One region of the Paenibacillus cineris genome, then DNA from elsewhere that is predicted to be linked to it. Evidence: a T-box and tRNA genes for the amino acid it is inferred to sense, from the RefSeq annotation. Region 1 holds a T-box; the other holds one or more tRNA genes.
The links. A T-box is a leader RNA that pairs with one kind of tRNA and senses whether it is charged. The one in region 1 lies ahead of tyrS (tyrosine--tRNA ligase), so its partner is inferred to be a tRNA-Tyr.
Positions count from the first base shown of each region.

Region 2: it encodes a tRNA-Tyr, which carries the amino acid that the T-box ahead of tyrS (tyrosine--tRNA ligase) is inferred to sense. The anticodon was not compared.

Region 1 covers NZ_BORU01000001.1:4,075,059-4,078,337, forward strand. The annotation lists gene rpsD (30S ribosomal protein S4) at 1-130, shown strand, start outside; gene tyrS (tyrosine--tRNA ligase) at 274-1,527, opposite strand; T-box leader at 1,585-1,849, opposite strand; gene KI379_RS19000 (transglycosylase domain-containing protein) at 1,998-3,279, shown strand, end outside.
Region 2 covers NZ_BORU01000001.1:18-3,296, forward strand. The annotation lists partial or broken rRNA gene KI379_RS00005 (23S ribosomal RNA) at 1-104, shown strand, start outside; tRNA gene KI379_RS00010 (tRNA-Asn) at 173-248, shown strand; tRNA gene KI379_RS00015 (tRNA-Ser) at 253-344, shown strand; tRNA gene KI379_RS00020 (tRNA-Glu) at 354-428, shown strand; tRNA gene KI379_RS00025 (tRNA-Val) at 522-597, shown strand; tRNA gene KI379_RS00030 (tRNA-Met) at 633-706, shown strand; tRNA gene KI379_RS00035 (tRNA-Asp) at 744-820, shown strand; tRNA gene KI379_RS00040 (tRNA-Phe) at 878-953, shown strand; tRNA gene KI379_RS00045 (tRNA-Thr) at 977-1,052, shown strand; tRNA gene KI379_RS00050 (tRNA-Tyr) at 1,056-1,141, shown strand; tRNA gene KI379_RS00055 (tRNA-Trp) at 1,152-1,225, shown strand; tRNA gene KI379_RS00060 (tRNA-His) at 1,257-1,332, shown strand; tRNA gene KI379_RS00065 (tRNA-Gln) at 1,355-1,429, shown strand; tRNA gene KI379_RS00070 (tRNA-Gly) at 1,436-1,510, shown strand; tRNA gene KI379_RS00075 (tRNA-Cys) at 1,520-1,593, shown strand; tRNA gene KI379_RS00080 (tRNA-Arg) at 1,606-1,682, shown strand; tRNA gene KI379_RS00085 (tRNA-Leu) at 1,700-1,779, shown strand; gene KI379_RS00090 (LiaF transmembrane domain-containing protein) at 2,515-2,820, shown strand; gene KI379_RS00095 (PspA/IM30 family protein) at 2,899-3,279, shown strand, end outside.

The sequences.
Region 1 (3,279 bases):
TACGCATCTGCCAGGCTACCTGGAGTACAACGATGGAGCTTTGGAAGGTAAATACATCCGTTTCCCAGAGCGCGCCGAGCTTTCCCAAGACATCGACGAAAGACAAATCGTCGAATTCTACAACCGTTAATATTTGCTGCAACCAAGCCTGGAACTTTATGTTCCGGGCTTTTTTGTTTGTTCTGGATGAAAAACAGGGCTGACTGGCAGCCCTATGTATCGTGGTAGTATCCCCCTGGCCTCTCCCAGCCTTCTCACAGCTTCTTACATCTTCTATAGCAGCCGGAGCTTGGCAAATTTGCGTCTTCCCGCTTGAACGATATCGCCGTCCCGGACCGCGATCTCCGCATGGGGATCCTCGATTTTCACTTCATTCAGCTTGACCGATCCTTGCTGAATGCTCCTTCTGGCTTCACTGTTGGAAGAAGCAAATCCGATGAGGGTCAGCAGCCGGACCAGCCGGATGGCCCCTCCCTGCAGCTCGTTTGCGGGGATATCGCGCAGCTCGATATCTTCAGGAAGCGCACGCTGCTGAAAGACCGTGACGAAATGCTGCCGGGCCGCTTCGGCCGCCTCCTGCCCGTGGTACATCCGGACAAAGGCTGCCGCCAGGCTCATTTTGGCATCCCTTGGGTGGATACGGCCGCCTTCCAATCCTTCGCGCAGAATCCGAAGGTCTTCATTCGTTATATCCGTGGCCAGCTCGAAGTACTTCACCATCAGACCATCCGGCACCGACATCGTTTTGCCGAACATTTCGTTCGGTGCGTCATCGATTCCGATGTAATTGCCGAGGCTTTTGCTCATCTTCTGCACGCCATCCAGCCCTTCCAGCAGCGGCAGCGTAACCGCCACCTGCGGTTCTGCCCCGTATTCCTTCTGCAAGGTGCGGCCCATCATGAGATTAAACGTCTGATCCGTACCGCCGATCTCGATATCCGTCTCCAGCGCCACCGAATCCATGCCCTGCATCAGCGGGTAGAAAAACTCGTGAATGCTGATCGGGAGACCGCCGGCATACCGTTTGGAAAAATCGTCTCGCTCCAGCATCCGGGCCACCGTCACTTTGGAACCGAGCCCGATCACGTCGGCAAAGGTCATCGGTCCGAGCCATTCGGAGTTGTAGTATACCTTCGCTTTGTCCGGACTTAATATTTTGAACGCCTGAGCCTGGTAGGTTTCCGCATTCCGCTTCACGTCCTCTTCCGTCAGCTGCCTGCGGGTTTCCGATTTCCCGGTCGGGTCGCCGATCCGGCCCGTGAAATCCCCGATGATCAGCTGCACCTCATGGCCCAGCTCCTGAAACTGCCGCAGCTTGTGCAGCACTACCGTGTGCCCCATATGAATGTCCGGAGCGGATGGATCAAGACCCAGCTTTACCTTGAGCGGACGTCCTTGCACAACCGACCGGATTACCTTGCGTTCCAGCTCTTCGTTCGGCAGGATTTCGACCGTCCCCCTCCTGATGACAGCCAGTTGGCGTTCAATCTCTTCCTTCTGGGCCGGCGTGAGTTGTTCCCAGTTCATCGTCATCAACCTCTCTCTGATCCGTTAGAATGTACAGCAAAAAGGCTCCTGCGCGTCCCAAGGGACGAGAAGGAGCCTGCTCGCGTTACCACCCTAATTAAAGCAGCCGTTTCGGGGACGATCCCCTTTCACCCACTGCTTTCACTTCATTACGATAACGGACTGCCAGGTCCGGTGCCAGACTACTTACGCTCCTGGTGACGCGCGTTCCTCCGGACGGCTCAAGACGGTAATTCAAAGGGAGAGGCTGCCGGTTTGCACCACCCACCGGCTCTCTGATCAGCCCAGGCTCCCTTCTACTGGAGTCTTTCTTTGCCTTTTGACGATATGTTCTTTTTGGATTAACCCTATTTATACCACACACCCGAAAAAAGTCAATGATTGCCATCCATTTGGCCACGATTCGATCTCTGCATTCAAAATACGCAATTTATGCTATAATAGTTCCGTCAAAAGGAGGATAGCCACGAATGGTTGAAGATAACAAACAAAAGCCGGAAGAGCAGACCGCTCCGAAAAAACGGTCCTACGGCCGCATCATCGGCCTTACCGCGATGTGGACGCTGGTCGTTATCGTTATGGGAGCGCTGTTCGCCGGCGGTACGGCAGCCGGGTACCTCACTTCCATCGTGAAGGATGATCCGGTCCGTTCCAGGGCATTGATTGACCAGAAGATGAGCGAGAACTCCATTACGGGATTCGCCTACTTCCGTGACGGCACCCCCATCGGACAGCTTCGGACCGATGAGGACAGGCGCCCCGTGGAGTATAAGCAGATACCGCCCATCGTCATCGACGCCGTCGTATCGATTGAAGACAATAACTTTTTTACACATAAGGGTGTTGACATCAAGGGCACGCTCCGTGCCGTCAAACAGAAGCTTCTGCATGAATCCGTGCAGACCGGAGGAAGCACGCTCACCCAGCAGCTGGCCAGACGCGTTTTCCTGAACCTGGACAAAACGGAAGACCGGAAATTCAAGGAAATTTTGCTCGCGCTCCGGCTGGAGCGGTTTATGACGAAAGAAGAAATTTTAACGGCATACTTAAACAAGGTTCCGTTCGGCAACGGATCCAGCGGCTACAATCTGTACGGTATTCAGGCCGCAGCCAAAGGCATTTTTAATATTAGTGATCTCAGTAAATTGAACGTCGCCGAGGCGGCTTATTTGGCCGGTCTTCCTCAGCTGCCTTCCAGATATTCGGCCTTCAACGGCAAAGGCGAGTTTAACGAAGCCAACTTTAAACGCGCCATCGACCGGCAGCATTTGGTGCTCCGGCGGATGCTTGAGGAGAACAAAATCACGGAGGCGCAGTACAAGGAAGCGCTCGCTTTCGACATCCGTAAGCAGCTGGCTCCCCATGTGGAGAAGGCATACGCCACCTTCCCTTATCTGATGATGGAAACGGAGCGCCAAGGCGCCCAAATCATCATGCAGCTGAATGAGCAGGCGGAAGGCAAGGTTCCCGGGGACGATGCGAAGCAGGACGGCGACCTGCTTGAAGAAGCCCGGCAGCAGCTCAGCACGGGCGGGTATCGGATCTATACCACCATTGATAAAAAGGTGTACAATACGATGCATAAAATCGCCGAGGATGACAGCAACTTCTCTCCTGACAGCAAAACCAAGGGGGCCGAGCAAACGGCGGCCATGATGATCAACAACAAGACCGGCGCCATTCTAGGCATGATCGAGGGCCGCGATTTTAACAAAGAACAGATGAACTATGCGACCCAGATGATCCGCCAGC
Region 2 (3,279 bases), 4.1 Mb from region 1:
CCAGTATGTAAGACCCCTTGTAGACGACGAGGTAGATAGGTTGGAGGTGGAAGTGCAGCAATGCATGGAGCTGACCAATACTAATCGGTCGAGGGCTTATCCAAAAAATATAAAATGTAGATTCGTTTCGTATCTAGTTTTCAAGTGATCAAACACTTGAATTAAATATTGTTCCCTGATAGCTCAGTTGGTAGAGCACTCGACTGTTAATCGAGTTGTCACAGGTTCGAGTCCTGTTCGGGGAGCCATTATGGAGAGGTGTCCGAGTTGGCCGAAGGAGCACGATTGGAAATCGTGTAGGCGCCAAAAGCGTCTCGAGGGTTCGAATCCCTCTCTCTCCGCCATTATAGTTTGGCCCGTTGGTCAAGGGGTTAAGACACCTCCCTTTCACGGAGGTAACATGGGTTCGAATCCCATACGGGTCACCACTTTAATTATTAGCTTCAGGAATGAGAATCCAAAAGAAAAAATGCTTGCCTTTTTAGTGGTTTATCTGCTAAGATATTAAAAGTGTTTCTTATGGAGGCTTAGCTCAGCTGGGAGAGCATCTGCCTTACAAGCAGAGGGTCGGGGGTTCGATCCCCTCAGCCTCCACCATGTATACTTTAAAGAAAATAAATATTTTTTAATGACGCGGGGTGGAGCAGTCCGGTAGCTCGTCGGGCTCATAACCCGAAGGTCGCAGGTTCAAATCCTGCCCCCGCAATTTATCTCCTTATTTATGGAGATACATAATTGGCCGTGGAACCGTGGTGTAGAGGCCTAACATGCCTGCCTGTCACGCAGGAGATCGCGGGTTCGAATCCCGTCGGTTCCGCCATTTATTTTCTTGAGAGTTTAGTTTGTTGCAATAATACTCTTGATAGAAACAAAATTAGGCTCGGTAGCTCAGTCGGTAGAGCAGAGGACTGAAAATCCTCGTGTCGGCGGTTCGATTCCGTCCCGAGCCACCATGAATTTAATAATAAGCATAAAAGCCGGTGTAGCTCAATTGGTAGAGCAACTGACTTGTAATCAGTAGGTTGGGGGTTCAAGTCCTCTCGCCGGCACCATATGGAGGCTTAGCGAAGTGGCCAAACGCAGCAGACTGTAAATCTGTTCTCGTACGAGTTCGGTGGTTCGAATCCATCAGCCTCCACCAGTTTTATTATAGGGGCATAGTTTAAAGGTAGAACAGCGGTCTCCAAAACCGTTAGTGTGGGTTCAATTCCTGCTGCCCCTGCCATTCGAAATACAGCTTCATATCTTTTATTATGGCGGTCGTGGCGAAGGGGTTAACGCACCGGATTGTGGCTCCGGCATTCGTGGGTTCAAGTCCCATCGATCGCCCCATAACTTATAATGACAATCTTGTTGGGGATTAGCCAAGCGGTAAGGCAACGGACTTTGACTCCGTCATGCATAGGTTCGAATCCTATATCCCCAGCCAGTTTAAGCGGACGTGGCTCAGCGGTAGAGCATCGCCTTGCCAAGGCGAGGGTCGCGGGTTCGATTCCCGTCGTCCGCTCCATTTGATTTCGGCGCCATAGCCAAGTGGTAAGGCACAGCTCTGCAAAAGCTTTATCCCCAGTTCGAATCTGGGTGGCGCCTCCATTAACTTCATATGCGCCCTTAGCTCAGCTGGATAGAGCGTTTGACTACGAATCAAAAGGTCAGGAGTTCGAATCTCTTAGGGCGCGCCATTTTTTTAACTGAATATGCCGGTGTGGCGGAATTGGCAGACGCGCGCGACTCAAAATCGTGAGGGAAACCGTGGGGGTTCGAGTCCCTTCACCGGCATCATAGAGAAAAGCCTTGGAAAATATCCAAGGCTTTTTCTTGTATAGACTAACATTGTACACCGAGCCATCGTTCGTCGTTCGTTAATCCCTCATCCTGCTGTACACTTGCACTTCTCCTTCCAATCAGCCACCTGATGATATCCCGCTGAAAGACGGCCATTATAATTCGTATTGCGTTAATTTATGACTGTATGGTATTTAATTCGTATCATGTTTGTTTTATGTAGGTCATATCCGCATAGATGTTCTCTTTATATGACGTGTCCTCGTAAGATGGGAGTAAGAGGGTGTACAGCAGCCTTGAAAAAGATCCTCTGATCAATCCGTTCGTTATACCATTACTCCCTTTGAACGTTTTCCCCATCCTTGTTTAAAGTTGATAAACCATTCCAGCCGGCTTTACCTGGGCTAAACAGGCTCAATGTTTCTTTAGCTAAGTGCTAAATCCCTTGCTCAGAGCCTCCAACGACTCCCTATCCCAAGCATTGTATAAGTAAACTGCTCATTGAAGTTCCATAGCGTGTTGATCATGCCCTATAAACGGGCAATTGGAGCTGCCAGTGGAGGATGTGGCTGCCGCGTTACATGCAGAAAAGCTTGCTTCGTCTAAGGTCCGAGCCTTCCCCCGACTTAGGTCTAGGATTAAAAACCGTCTTGGGTCCGTTTTGGAAAACCCGGATTGAACCTAAAATAGAGTCATAAGGTTGATACAAACGAAAGGCGGTGACAATGCATGAGAACAAATAAAACTTCTGGTTGGGCGATCGTATTGATCGCAATCGGGGCACTGATGCTCCTGGGAGTATTCGCTCCATTATTCGGCAGGCTGATCGGATTGATCTTCCCGATCCTGATGATCGTGCTCGGCTATTATGGAATTCGCAGAGGTAAGGTGGTCATCGGTACGATTATCCTCGCATTCGGTGTCATGGGACTTCTGGCGAAGCTGTCCTGGATCATCGGACCGCTGCTGGGAATTGCCCTGGTAGTGTTCGGGATTATGCTGCTGAAAGGTAAGAAGTCGTCGAAGTGGATGTAACGGTAACAAAGAATTACCTTTAATAAATACAATCAAACGAATAGGCGATCACAGCTTATAAGGAGGGAGCAAAAACAGATGAGCGTATTTCGCAGGGTACGGGATATCACCGTAGCGACATTAAATGAACGTTTGGAACAAAGTCAGGACCCGGTACGGTTGATCGATCAGTTTTTGGCATCAACGCGTGACGATATTATGGAAGCCGAGAAGCTCGTTCAGCAGTACTCCGCTCACGTGAGACAGCTGAAGCAGCAAGTGGATCAGGCATCCAACATGAAGGAAAAGCGTGAGGAGCAGGCGCTGCTGGCTCTGAAGGCCGGCGAGGATCATCTAGCCAAGCTCGCACTGCAGGAAAAAATAATCTATGAAGAAAAGCTCGAGCAATACGGAGGACTGCTGGATACAACCCGCCAGTCGCTCACCGAGCTGGAAAATCAACTGAACGACCTGAAATTG